DNA from 4 places in the Ihubacter massiliensis genome. Region 4 is predicted to be linked to each of the others. Evidence: predicted binding sites of a transcription regulator. Region 4 holds the regulator's gene; each other region holds the start of a gene.
What was found. The regulator LexA, encoded in region 4, represses DNA repair genes until DNA is damaged. The targets are predictions, from matches to a motif close to AGAACANNTGTTCT.
Positions count from the first base shown of each region.

Region 1 (3,191 bases), 3.2 Mb from region 4:
AATTACGGCTCTGCCATGGCTCCGTTCTACTCGATTCTGGCAATCTGGGTAGGGGGAATCGTGCTCGTTGCTATTATGAAGACTCAGGTCAGCGAAGACCATGAAAGGCTGAGACGGATCCGGCCCTATCAGGCATATTTTGGACGCTATATTCTGTTCATGGTGCTAGGACTGGTGCAGGCTACGATTATTTGCCTGGGCGACCTATTTTACCTGCAGATTCAGTGCGAGCATCCGTTTCTGTTTTTGCTGGCCGGGTGGACCAGCAGCATCATATTTGTCAATATTATTTATACGCTGACAATTTCTTTTGGAGATATCGGAAAGGCGCTTTGCGTCATTCTGCTGGTCATTCAGATCGGCGGAGCCGGTGGCACCTTCCCCATCGAAGTGACGCCCCAATTCTTCCAGAATCTCTATCCGTTCCTGCCTTTTACCTATGGCATCAATGCAATGCGGGAATGTATCGCTGGTGTGTACGGTATGAATTATTGGCTGGATCTTCTGCGGCTCTTTGCCTTCGTTCCCTTCTCGCTGCTACTGGGATTGGTCCTGAGGAAGCCGCTTGTAAGGCTGAACCGGTTTTTCAACAAACGGATTGAAGATACCGAGCTGATGTAGAAAGGGGAATTTGTATGAAAAAAAAGCTAGCTCTGATTTTTGTGCTGGTAATCGCCATCGCAGCTATGATGTCCTATATGGATGTGGATCTTAAAGCAGGAGGAATTTCCATACAGCTGTTGATTGTGATTGCTGTTGTCATCCTAATCGTCATATTCTTTGTGACTAATATTTTAGGATATCAAAAGTTCAATCAGCAGATGGGAAAAGCTATGGAAGCCATGAAAGGCGGGGATATCAACCTTTACATGGAGCTTTTGGATGAAATGCTCCAATCAACCAAAGATCCCAACAAAAAAAGGATTCTGACGGTGAATCAAGCTTTGGGGTATGCAAAGCAAAAGCGATTCATTGAGGCGGCCGAGCTGATGGAGCAGATTGACCTTCGCGGGCTTGCCGGTCTGAATTTAACCATTTATTATGTCGATTTTGCTTATTATTGTTTCCGCGGTGGCAAGAGCGAACAGGGCCTTGAAATACTGGAGAAAAACCGGCAGCAGATCGAAAAATTTAAAACCCACCCCAATATCGCTGGGCTGGTATGTGTCGTTGGTGTTTACGAGGCGTGGGCAAGAGGCGAGGATACGGCAGACCTTGTAAAAAGAGCTCGGACAGCATGCAAAGGTACAGATTTTGAAAACGATTATAAAGAACTGACGCAGTTTTTAAAGAAACAGACTGAAAAATAGAAAGAAATCCTTGACACTGCGAAAAATAAATGATAGCTTATAAATGTAAAATATTTACATAACAGAATTTCTCTTGACCTAATGAAAGGAATGGGGTATTATAAGAGAAAAGAACAAATGTTCACATGGAGGTATGAACGTGGCGATCAACAAAGACGATAAAGATAAAGCCTTACAAGAGGCGCTAAAACAGATACAAAAACAGTTCGGCCAGGGGGCGATCATGAAACTGGGCGATGACAGCGCTCGGATGAATATAGAGGCCATTTCCACCGGCTCTATGAGCCTGGACTTGGCTACCGGAATCGGCGGAATTCCCAAAGGCAGGATCATCGAAGTGTACGGTCCTGAATCATCGGGTAAGACAACTTTGACCTTACATATCATTGCGGAAGCACAGAAGGCGGGAGGCCGAGCCGCTTTTATCGATGCGGAGCACGCCCTGGATCCAGAATACTCCAAAAACTTGGGCGTTAATGTGGATGAATTGCTGGTGTCCCAGCCTGATACAGGAGAACAAGCTTTGGAAATTTGCGAGATGCTGGTTCGCAGCGGAGCCATCGATATTGTAGTAGTGGACTCGGTGGCGGCTCTGGTTCCAAAATCAGAAATCGACGGCAACATGGGGGACAGCCATGTGGGCCTGCAGGCCCGGCTCATGTCCCAGGCTCTGAGAAAGCTGGCCGGTGTTATTAACAAATCGGGAACTGCCGTCGTATTTATCAATCAGTTGCGAGAAAAGGTCGGCGTCATGTTCGGAAATCCGGAAACCACGACTGGAGGCCGTGCTCTTAAATTTTACTCCAGCATGCGTTTTGATGTGCGCAGAATAGAGAGTATAAAGTCGGGAGATACATTTTTGGGGAATCGTACCCGGGTGAAAGTAGTAAAGAACAAAGTGGCACCGCCTTTCAAGCAAGCTGAATTCGATATTATGTATGGGCAGGGAATCTCCAGAGAAGGAGATGTGCTGGACTGCGGCGTAGATGCCAAGATTATTGAGAAAGCCGGTTCCTGGTACAGCTTTAACGGTGACCGTATAGGGCAGGGAAGAGAAAATGTAAAGAACTATCTGGCCGAACATCCGCAAACGCTGGAAAAGGTGGAACAGATGCTACGGGATCAGCTGAAAGCTGAAACTGAGGCAAAAGCCGAGGATGTGGAAGCGGCTGAAGCCGATCTACAGGTGGACGAAGATGGTGTTATCATTGAATAATCCATCGGACAGAGACCATTGAATGACAGACAGACGAAGTAACGTCTGTCTGCCGATGTTTTTTGGAAAGCAGGAAAGGGTTATGCGGGAAAACAATCCGACTTACAATCAAATACTCAATGAATCCGCCAAATTATTTGACCAAAAAGGCTACGTGAAAACAACGACCAGGGAAATTGCTGACGCTGTAGGAATTAATCGCGGACATCTTCATTACTATTTTCCAAAGAAAGAGGATATATTGGCCTGTCATTTCGGGTTTTATGTGAAAAAAATCAAATATTTTTTTAATGAATCCAAAGTGCAAACGGATGACTACGCTATCTATTACGGTCTCCTGTTTGCATGTCAGCTTCGAACCTTAGAAACAGAAAACTTTATTCATGATTTGTTGCTTTTAGGACGATACGACCTGGATGCTTATTTTCATTTAATTACTGACTCCCTATGCCAAATGATCCTTGAATTTGCAGGCCATCATGGACAAAAGCCCAACAGAAAGCACTTGCAGGACAGCTGTGAGATTGGTCTGAAGATTGCCATACGCATGCTATATGTTAAATTCACCTACCATATGGAACGAGACTTTGAATCGATTTGGCTGACTTCCATGAAACATGGACTTTACCAACTGGGATTTACAGAAACTGCGATTGAACAGACTT
Region 1 is NZ_JAMXVH010000001.1:818,534-821,724, reverse strand. Features, by position in the region: gene NIA71_RS03715 (YhgE/Pip domain-containing protein) at 1-621, shown strand, start outside; gene NIA71_RS03710 (hypothetical protein) at 636-1,310, shown strand; gene recA (recombinase RecA) at 1,456-2,526, shown strand; gene NIA71_RS03700 (helix-turn-helix domain-containing protein) at 2,549-3,191, shown strand, end outside.
Region 1: the regulator LexA is predicted to act here: its motif matches at 1,421-1,434, upstream of recA (recombinase RecA).

Region 2 (3,191 bases), 3.1 Mb from region 4:
AAACAGTCTTTTCAGAGCCTGCTTAATGTATTCTTCCACAGTCAAATCCTTCTCTTTCACCGCTGCGAGGGCATTGACCGCTTCTCCTTTTGTATAACCCAGCGCCACCAGCGCGCTCACTGCTTCCGTCCTGCTGTCCCCGGCGGCTCCGTCTGCGGAAGCGCTGCTTTCCATGCCTTCCGGAAGAGCTGCCTGTTCCAGCTGGCCGAACTTATCTTTCAGCTCCAACACGATCCGCTCAGCCGTCTTTTTGCCGATGCCGTTGGCCCTGGTCAAAGATTTGGCATCCTCCAGCACAATGGCCTGATGGACTTCTGATAGGGGCATGGCTGATAAAATCGCGATGGCCGCTTTCGCCCCTACGCCGCTGACCGTAATCAGCTTGTGAAACGTATCCAGGGCGGCTTTTTCGCCGAAACCGAACAAACGAATATCATCTTCCCTTACGATCATAGCCGTGAAAACAGTGATGGACTCCCCTTCCTTCGCCAGATAAACGCTGGAATTGGCAGGAACGGTTATTTCGTATCCCAGGCCTCCCGCATCGACCACAATGCCGCTCTCTGTTTTTATAGCCAACGTACCTTTTATGTAATGTAGCATTTCCTACCTCCTGCTTTTCATGTTCAAGCTTTTCAGCCGGTTTCTGCTGCCTGCCGAATGTCCGTGGCACACGGCTGCCGCCAGAGCATCTGCCGTATCATCGGGCTTTGGAACTTCTTTTAGATTCAATATGGTTTTGACCATAGTCTGTACTTGCTTTTTCTCTGCGCGGCCATAGCCCACCAGAGCCTGTTTGATCTGGAGCGGAGTGTATTCTGCAATCTCCAGCCCTGAGTTCGCGCAGGCCAGCACGGCCACTCCCCGAGCCTGCCCCACCAGAATCGCTGTTTTGGCATTGGTATTAAAAAATAATTCTTCTACGGAGGCCACCTCCGGTTCATGGCGCATAATGATTTCCATCAAAGAATTATACAAAATCTTCAGCCTGTCCGGCATCTCCATGCCGGCATCCGTAGTCACGGCGCCATAATCGATCACCTTAAAGCGATTGCCGGTCATTTCGACGACGCCATAGCCCAGGATCGCATATCCCGGGTCTATTCCAAGTATTCGCATAGAGCCTCCTCAAAACAGCACGGATTTCAATCCGCACATTCAATTCAGTATAGCACACAAACATACGTTCCGCAATTCTCAATTAAGGTTTTTTTATGTGGTATTTTCCCAAAAGTATGGTATAATTATAAATGTATAAAATTAATTTAAAATGTATATTGAAGGAGAATACAATGCGTTATTCAAGACAAAATAAAATTTTAGAGCTGATCGAAGAATATGAGGTGGAAACACAGGATAAGCTGGCTTCCCTCTTGAAAGAATACGGTTATGACGTGACGCAGGCTACCATATCCAGGGATATCAAAGAGCTTCATTTAATTAAGACCCTCTCCTCCACTGGAAAATATAAATATGCAGCTGCCATGAATATGGAAGGACCGGTTTCCGATCGTTTTGTAAATATATTCAGAGAAACCATTAAATCCGTCGATTCTTCCGGCAATATCGTTGTTGTAAAAACTTTGTCCGGATGCGCCAACGCTGCCGGTGAAGCCATCGATTCACTGGGATTTCCCCATGTGATCGGTTCCGTAGCCGGAGACAACACGCTGATGATCGTCATCGACGATGCGGACAACACACCAAAGTTTTTAAAAGAATTCAATGAAATGCTTGGATAAGAGGTAGCATATGATATCGCATATCAGTATCAGAGATTTTGCCATTATTGAAAACGTGGAAATTGACTTTCACGAAGGACTCAACATCATCACCGGCGAAACGGGAGCCGGTAAATCAATTGTAATCGAAGCAGTAAGTCTGGCTCTGGGCAGCCGGGCGGATACTGCTTTCGTTCGTTCCGGAAAGGAAAAGGCTATCGTTCAGCTGGCCGGAACCCACAAGGGGGAAGAATACGTCATCACCAGGGAGGTATCGGCCGCAGGAAAGAATCTGTGCAAGATCAACGGCGAGATCGTCACTTTGGGTCATTTGAATCTGCTCTGCAAGAAGCTGGCCGATATCCACGGCCAATACGACCACCAATCCCTGCTCAATCCGGATTATCACATTAAACTGGTGGATATGTACAGAAAAGACACCATCGGACCGGCCAAACAAAAAGTAGCGTCTCTTTATTCCCAATACCGGGATATTTCAAACAAACTAAAGCAGCTTCTCGCCGATGCGGCAGAAAATCAGAGAAAGCGGGACTTCATGGCCTTTGAGCTGGAGGAAATTCACAAGGCCGGTCTGGCGCCAGGTGAAGATGAGGCGCTGGAAGAAGAAATCAGTGTGCTGCAAAACAGTGAAAAAATCTACGAAAATCTTGCCGGAGCCTATGAGCTGGCCAACGGCGAAGAGTTCCCTGCCCTTGGCAGCATGAAAAAGGCGCTGGACATGATCGGAGAGATCGGAGAATATTCCAAGGAACTGACGGACATCCACCAACAGATGTCAGAATCCTACTATATTATGGAAGAACTGTGTTCCCAGATCCGCGAGTGCCGGGACAGGACCGTATTTTCCCCCGAGGATCTGGATCGATGTATTTCCCGTATGGAAACCTTGAATAGCCTCAAGCGAAAGCATAATGCTTCTCTGGAAGAAATCATCGCTTACGGCGAAGAGCTGGAAGAAAAGCTGACGCAGGTGGAAAACATCGACAGCTTAAAAACGGAGCTGACCGAACTGAAAGAAAAATGCGAAGCTGATCTGAAAGCCGCTTGTCAGGAATTATCCGCTCTGCGGAAAGAAGCCGCTGCCGAGCTGGAAGAAAAGATTCTCGCAGAGCTGGGAGAACTGAATTTTAAAGACGCTCAATTATCCATCGAGTTTCAGGAAAGCACCGAGTTCACAGACAACGGCACAGATGTAGTCGAGTTTATGATCAGCACCAACAAGGGTGAAAAATTAAAGCCCCTTTCCAAGATCGCTTCCGGCGGTGAAATGTCCAGAATCATGCTGGCTTTCAAAAAGATCGTCGGCGATTATGACGAAATCCCCACCATGATCTTCGATGAAATCGATGCAGGCATCAGCGGCATCACTGCCAGCATTGTGGGAAAAAAACTGCAGCAGATCGCAGAAAATCACCAGATTATCTGCATCACCCATTTGCCGCAGATCGC
Region 2 is NZ_JAMXVH010000001.1:920,387-923,577, forward strand. Features, by position in the region: gene ruvA (Holliday junction branch migration protein RuvA) at 1-603, opposite strand, end outside; gene ruvC (crossover junction endodeoxyribonuclease RuvC) at 607-1,119, opposite strand; gene NIA71_RS04185 (arginine repressor) at 1,293-1,742, shown strand; gene recN (DNA repair protein RecN) at 1,753-3,191, shown strand, end outside.
Region 2: the regulator LexA is predicted to act here: its motif matches at 1,177-1,190, upstream of ruvC (crossover junction endodeoxyribonuclease RuvC).

Region 3 (3,191 bases), 280 kb from region 4:
AACGTCAATGTTTTTTAAGTTGTTTTCATTTGCTCCTTTGATGTGAATGTCTTTTGTCATCTCTTATCCTCATGTTAAAGTTTTACTTTATATTCGAAAATCTGGTCTCGCAGCATGGCCGCCCGTTCGAACTGGAGGTCAACAGCAGCCTGTTTCATTTCCTTTTCCAATTGTTTGATATATGCGGCCAGCTCTTTCTTGGTCAGCTCCAGAGGACTCTTTCCCTTATACTGGGATTCTTCCTCAGCAGCAATGGTGGCTTCGATCACGTCTCTTACCGATTTTTTGATGGTCTGGGGCGTGATGCCGTGTTCTTTGTTATAGGCGTCCTGTATCTTGCGTCTGCGCTCTGTTTCCTCAATGGAGACCTTCATCGCCGGACTGATGGTATCGGCGTACATGATGACCCGGCCTTCCGAGTGTCTGGCGGCGCGGCCGATGGTCTGAATCAGCGAGGTTTCCGTCCTCAGGAATCCCTGCTTGTCCGCATCCAGGATGGCGACCAGGGACACCTCTGGGATATCCAGCCCTTCCCGCAGAAGGTTAATTCCCACCAGAACGTCAAACACGTTCATACGCAGGTCGCGGATGATCTCCATTCTCTCTAATGTATCTACCTCAGAATGAAGATATCTAACACGTATTCCGGCGTTTTTTAAATAATCGGTCAGGCTTTCAGACATTTTTTTTGTCAATGTGGTTACCAGGACTTTCTCGCCCTTTTCCACGGTTTTATTGATTTCTCCAATGAGGTGGTCGATCTGCCCTTCGCTCTTCTGGACCTGAATCAACGGATCCAAAAGGCCGGTGGGGCGGATGATCTGTTCGGCTGTGACGCCGCCGCTCTGTTCTTTTTCATAGGAGCCCGGCGTAGCGCTGACATAGATGCACTGGTGGGCCAGGTTCCGAAATTCCTCGAACTGAAGGGGCCGGTTGTCCAGCGCGGAAGGCAGACGGAAACCGTATTCCACCAGCGAGCTTTTCCGGGATCGGTCTCCGGCGTACATGGCCCTCAGCTGGGGGAGCATGACGTGGGATTCGTCGATCATGATGAGGAAATCGTCGGGGAAGTAGTCGATCAGTGTATAAGGCCGGTTACCGGCGGGCAGTCCGTTGAGATGGCGGGAATAATTCTCGATCCCTTTGCAGGTGCCGATTTCCCGGAGCATTTCAATGTCGTAGCGGGTCCTTTGTTCAATTCTCTGCGCTTCGATCAGTTTGCCCCGGTCTTTGAACCACTGGATCCGCTCTTCCAGTTCTTCGCCGATGGTCAGAGCGGCGTTTTCGATGTTTTCTTTGGTCGTTACATAGTGGGAAGCCGGGTAAACGGCAATGTGGTTGCGCAATCCGATGATTTCGCCGGTCACGGGATTGATCTCTTTAATGGTTTCCACTTCGTCGCCGAAGAGTTCTACCCGGACTGCGTTTTCCGCTCCTGCCGGATAGATGTCGATCACATCGCCCCGCACCCGGAACGTGCCTCTGGTGAAGGCCATATCGTTGCGGGTATATTGGATGTCCACCAATCGGCGCAGAATATCCTGGCGATTTTTTTCCATGCCCGGCCGCAGCGACAGCATTTGATTTTCATAGTCAAATGGGCTGCCCAGTCCATAGATGCAGGATACGCTGGCGACGATGATTACGTCGCTCCGCTCCGCCAGTGCCGCTGTGGCCGAGTGGCGCAGTTTTTCAATCTCTTCGTTGATATCGGAATCCTTTTCGATATAGGTATCCGTGGAAGGCACGTAAGCTTCCGGCTGGTAGTAGTCGTAATAGGAGACAAAGTATTCCACCGCGTTGTCGGGAAAAAACTCTTTGAATTCGCCGTGAAGCTGGGCTGCCAGGGTTTTGTTGTGGGAAATCACCAGGGTAGGCTTTTGCACCTTTTCGATAATATTGGCCATGGTGAAGGTTTTTCCAGAGCCGGTAACGCCCATCAATGTTTGGTGTTCTCTGCCTTCCTCCACTCCGCGGGCCAGCGTTTGGATGGCCTGCGGCTGGTCTCCCATAGGTTTGTATTCTGAAGCTATTTTAAAAAGACGCTCTTCTCGCATCTGTTCCACCCCCGTATTATCTTGAACGCGGACCTGGGTCCGCTGTTATTTCACTCGCTTTTGCCTTGCGGCAGCATCGATTCCATGTAGGTATTCTAGCATAGAATATTTAAAAAGTACAGAACAAAAAGGAACATTTGTTCTGTACTGATTAATCTTTCTCCATCAACTCCTCTATCGCAATCTCGATCCTATCATCTCTTTCTTTTATGCTATGAAACCTTGTGCTGCCTGGAATCTGGCGGCCGCAGAGCAGATGTGCGTATCAGCCGGCCAGTTCGCCTGCGATGGAGTAAATACTGGTATAAAAACCTGCAGCCTGCGCCAGGCTGTAATTTGGATACAAAGAATAAAAATTTTCGGATTTTTGTAACCCGGATCACCAGCACGGCCCAAACTGCTCTAACCCGCTGCATGAAGCGAATCCACGCTGAGCAAAATGTAAATTTATCCCATTTCTATTCGAAATCGGCCTTTTTCAAGCCAAAGTCCATAGAAAATCACGTGAAATTTCGCTTCAGGCCAGTTCATCTCAGTTGTTACTCGCAACTAACCACACATAAATTATTCGTTCGGAGCTATTTGCAGCAAATAGATACCATCTTCCGACCCGCCGAGCTGCGAAAGCATCAAAATTGCCTGTTTTTCTATGGACCTTGCATCCAAATCAGGCCATTTCGATTAGGAATCGGCAAAAAAAAAATATTTTTCCCGAGCAAAACCGAGCCCAGGCAAGACCACCCCGGGGCGCCTTAGGCGCGCCCCTCTTCCATGCTTGCCTCCTCGTCACTTACAAGGTATACTATAGCTAGACAGCAAACCAATTCTGCCGTCGAAATCATTTCTTTTCGCATACAGAACCCCTGCTGTCAGCACGTTGTTCATGTCTCTAAGTGTATTGTGTAAAAAGGAGGAAATTATGAAAACGAAGATCACAGCATTGATCACCGGGCTCATGCTCTTCGCAGCAATGATCCCATCGGCAGCAATGGCGGCCGAATCTTCTGGGAAGTATGTGGAAATGATTCCCACAAAAATCTATCAGGGGAAGGAACATGTTCCTAAAATATCGGGCACGATTTCAGACAGCGACCCGATTCTCTTTGATGGCTATCGCGGCAAAATTTATCAAGT
Region 3 is NZ_JAMXVH010000001.1:4,257,577-4,260,767, reverse strand. Features, by position in the region: gene uvrA (excinuclease ABC subunit UvrA) at 1-60, opposite strand, end outside; gene uvrB (excinuclease ABC subunit UvrB) at 75-2,057, opposite strand; gene NIA71_RS19475 (PPC domain-containing protein) at 2,977-3,191, shown strand, end outside.
Region 3: the regulator LexA is predicted to act here: its motif matches at 2,188-2,201, upstream of uvrB (excinuclease ABC subunit UvrB).

Region 4 (3,191 bases):
CATGAAGAAATTAGCTTCGTGCGGCAGCACCTGTTTTATATTCCGTAATAGGTGCTCAGCAGCATGGTGATGAACGGCAATGTGGCCATGGAAAAAAGAGTGGTCATGGCCACGCCCTCTGCCGCCAGCTGGGAATTCTTCCGCTCTTTGGCCGCCAGGGCCACTACAATGACTGCTGTAGGAAAAGCGGCGCCGTAGACCAGTATCAGCTTGGTCATCTCATGGATGGGCAGCCAGTTGACCGCCAGAAAAGTCAGAGCGGGCCATAAGATCAGGTTGATGAGGGATATGACGATGCCCGTAAGGAGTTCGTTGAAAAAAGAAGGGATTTTGAATCCGGAAAAGAGCATAATGATTCCTAAAACCGCTGCCAGCGAGCACATGTTAAGCATTGGTTTGAGGGCCTTTTTCAGCCCTTTGAACTGACGTTTTTCGCCCATATTGATCTGTAAAATCCCCAGCGAATAGAGGTAGATGTTGAGGACGATGTTGCTGACCACCATGAAATACAGCGCTTCATTGCCGAACGCCGCTTTTGTGATGGGAAAACCCATGAAGCCAGTGTTTACGGTGGTGAGGATGCTCATATAAACGCCCTGGTCCGCAGAAGAGATGCGCAGCACCTTGACGATCCCGTAAGAAACGGCCATCCCCACAAGGAAGAAGATGATGGTGCCAGCCAGTACCTCCAGGGTAGAACTGAGGGTATCCGGCGTCAATTGCTTGCCGGTAATGGAGGTGAGGAGCATGCAGGGCGCCGTAATATTCATGAGCAGCGAGATCAGATAACCGTTGGATTCATCCGGCAGGGCTCTGGCTTTATTGGCAATGAAACCGACTCCTACCATAGCGAAAATAATTGCGATTTTACTTAGTATTACAAACATGAATCTTACCCCTTCCAGTTATATACTGGATCTATCATAATACGGCGGTCGGCCAGTTGTCAAATGCAGAACAATGATTCCTGTAAAAAGAATAATTGATGTATTAGCCGAATTGTCCCATGCTGGGATTACCATCACTTTTATACAGAAAAAAACGCGGGTACAATACCCGCGTTGGTTTAAAAATATCGAAAGACGCCTTTGACCTTGCCTAAAATTTTCACATCCTGTACGATGATAGGGCTCATGGATGAGTTCTCCGGCTGAAGCCGAATATGATCCTGCTCTTTATAGAAAGTCTTTACCGTAGCTTCGCTTTCAAAGCCGTCTACCATAGCGACGATGATATCGCCGTTGTTGGCGGTTTGCTGCTGCTGAACCAATATGTAGTCACCGTCCATAATTCCGGCTTCAATCATGCTTTCTCCCTTAACCGTCAGCATAAAATTGGTACCGTTTCCAAGGAAGCGCGATGGAACGGGAAAGGTCTCTTCCACGTTTTGCTCAGCCAGGATGGGCGTGCCGGCGGCAATGCGTCCGATAACCGGTATGTCGGTAACGTCGGTCCGCTGGGCATTATCAATAGGCGGCATCGGTTCTGCCGGTACTGACTCCAATTCCTGATCGACTACCATCAAAGCGCGCGGCTTGGATGGATCCTTGATAATATAGCCTTTTTTTACAAGATTGTCGATATCCTTATGAGCAGTTGAAGTGGATTTAATATTGAGCGCATTGCAGATTTCCCGCACAGTAGGGGGATATCCTTTCTGCCGGATTTCCTGCTTCATGTAATCTAAGATTTTCTGTTCCCGTTCTTTTAACATATCATCCATTCCTCCCGGATTTGTTTTTATCCTGTATAAAGTATTCTGTTTTGCAGTAGGACGGCCATCACCGCCAACATCAAGCCTTATGCATCCAAACCATTCGAGTATCGCTGCTGGTATCAAAAAAATGTCAATTTTGATACTTTGTAGTCCCGGAGCGATTGGATAAAAGCCAGGTGAGGGGCCTCAGTATCAAAATTCCTTGCAAAAACCTTGGATTTTGATATTAATCCGTCCTTCTCTATGAGCGTTTCCCCAAAGAGTATCAATAAAAGAACTATCCTTTTTAGATACTGACAATTTTGCATGAAGGAAGCCCGTCCATTGGTGCAACGTGCCGTCAGAATGTCGTAATTCACTAAAAAATACCGTTTTCTGATACAGTCCGCGGCGTACCAATTGTAATCGTCAGTCAAAGGAGAAACCCGTCTATAACATCAACCTTAGAATACCATAAAAAGAACAAAATGTAAACAGATGTTCTTGATTTGCTTATGTGATGTAAAAAAAGAGACGGTGCAGGGTGTTTTGCCTACTGGGAGCATGATGCCGAGCCAGCGCAGAATCCCCGCCAATTAAAAAGGGGCTGTCGCACTAGGCGGATGAAAATCCGCCGGAGCGAAGCTCCATTATCGTAATCTCTACTTAAATTGTTTCGTCTTTAGCGTATTTCGCCTCAAAAAGACAACAAAAATAAAGCTCTGACAGCAACACTGACAAAAGGTATTTTCAACCTTTAAATTTATGCTGCTTTTTCCGTACAGAACAGGTGTAATCCAGTTCGTTCTTTCTGGATTCGATTATGCAGTTTTTCTATGTTATGTGAAATTGCCATAAGCACACTTTCTGCATATACATTCTTTTGTCCGCGACATAAATATCGTCTAAAATTACGATCCTGCTTCATATCTGCAAAGGAGCCTTCCGCTTGAATGCTGCGATTGATTCGCAGAAGAATACCTTCATCACTTACGATTCTTTCCAAATACTCACTTCTTTGGCGTTCAAAATTTCTGGAGACTTCCAGCTGTTTTGTTCGTTCCTCCAATGGCAGTTTCCAATGATTTGCCTTCGTACAACTTGACTTGTAAGGACAATCTGTGCAATCTTCGCATCGATAGATTGTCGTTTGAGTAAGGTATCCGGCTTTGCTTTTTCTGTTTTTCATCTCAACCGCGATAAGCTTTTTCCTGTTTTTACAAAGATAATAGTCTTCAGCAGGATAGTAATCCATGTGTTCTTTCCTGCTGATATCCTTCTGATATTCTCTCGTTTTGGACCGTTCATAATTGGCAGGTTTGATAAAGGCAATCTGGCCGTTTTCCTCAATCCAACTGTAGTTTTCTTCACTTTCATATCCTGCATCTGCAACAATGTTTTTGTAGGTGAAACTTAGATTCTCTTCCATACTTTTCAGGAATGGTTTTAAGGCTGGCTGGTCATTTGGCGTAGGACCTACAGTCAACCACACAAT
Region 4 is NZ_JAMXVH010000001.1:3,972,709-3,975,899, forward strand. Features, by position in the region: gene NIA71_RS18120 (AEC family transporter) at 36-887, opposite strand; gene lexA (transcriptional repressor LexA) at 1,067-1,723, opposite strand; gene NIA71_RS20115 (transposase) at 2,460-3,188, opposite strand; gene NIA71_RS20120 (transposase) at 3,179-3,191, opposite strand, start outside.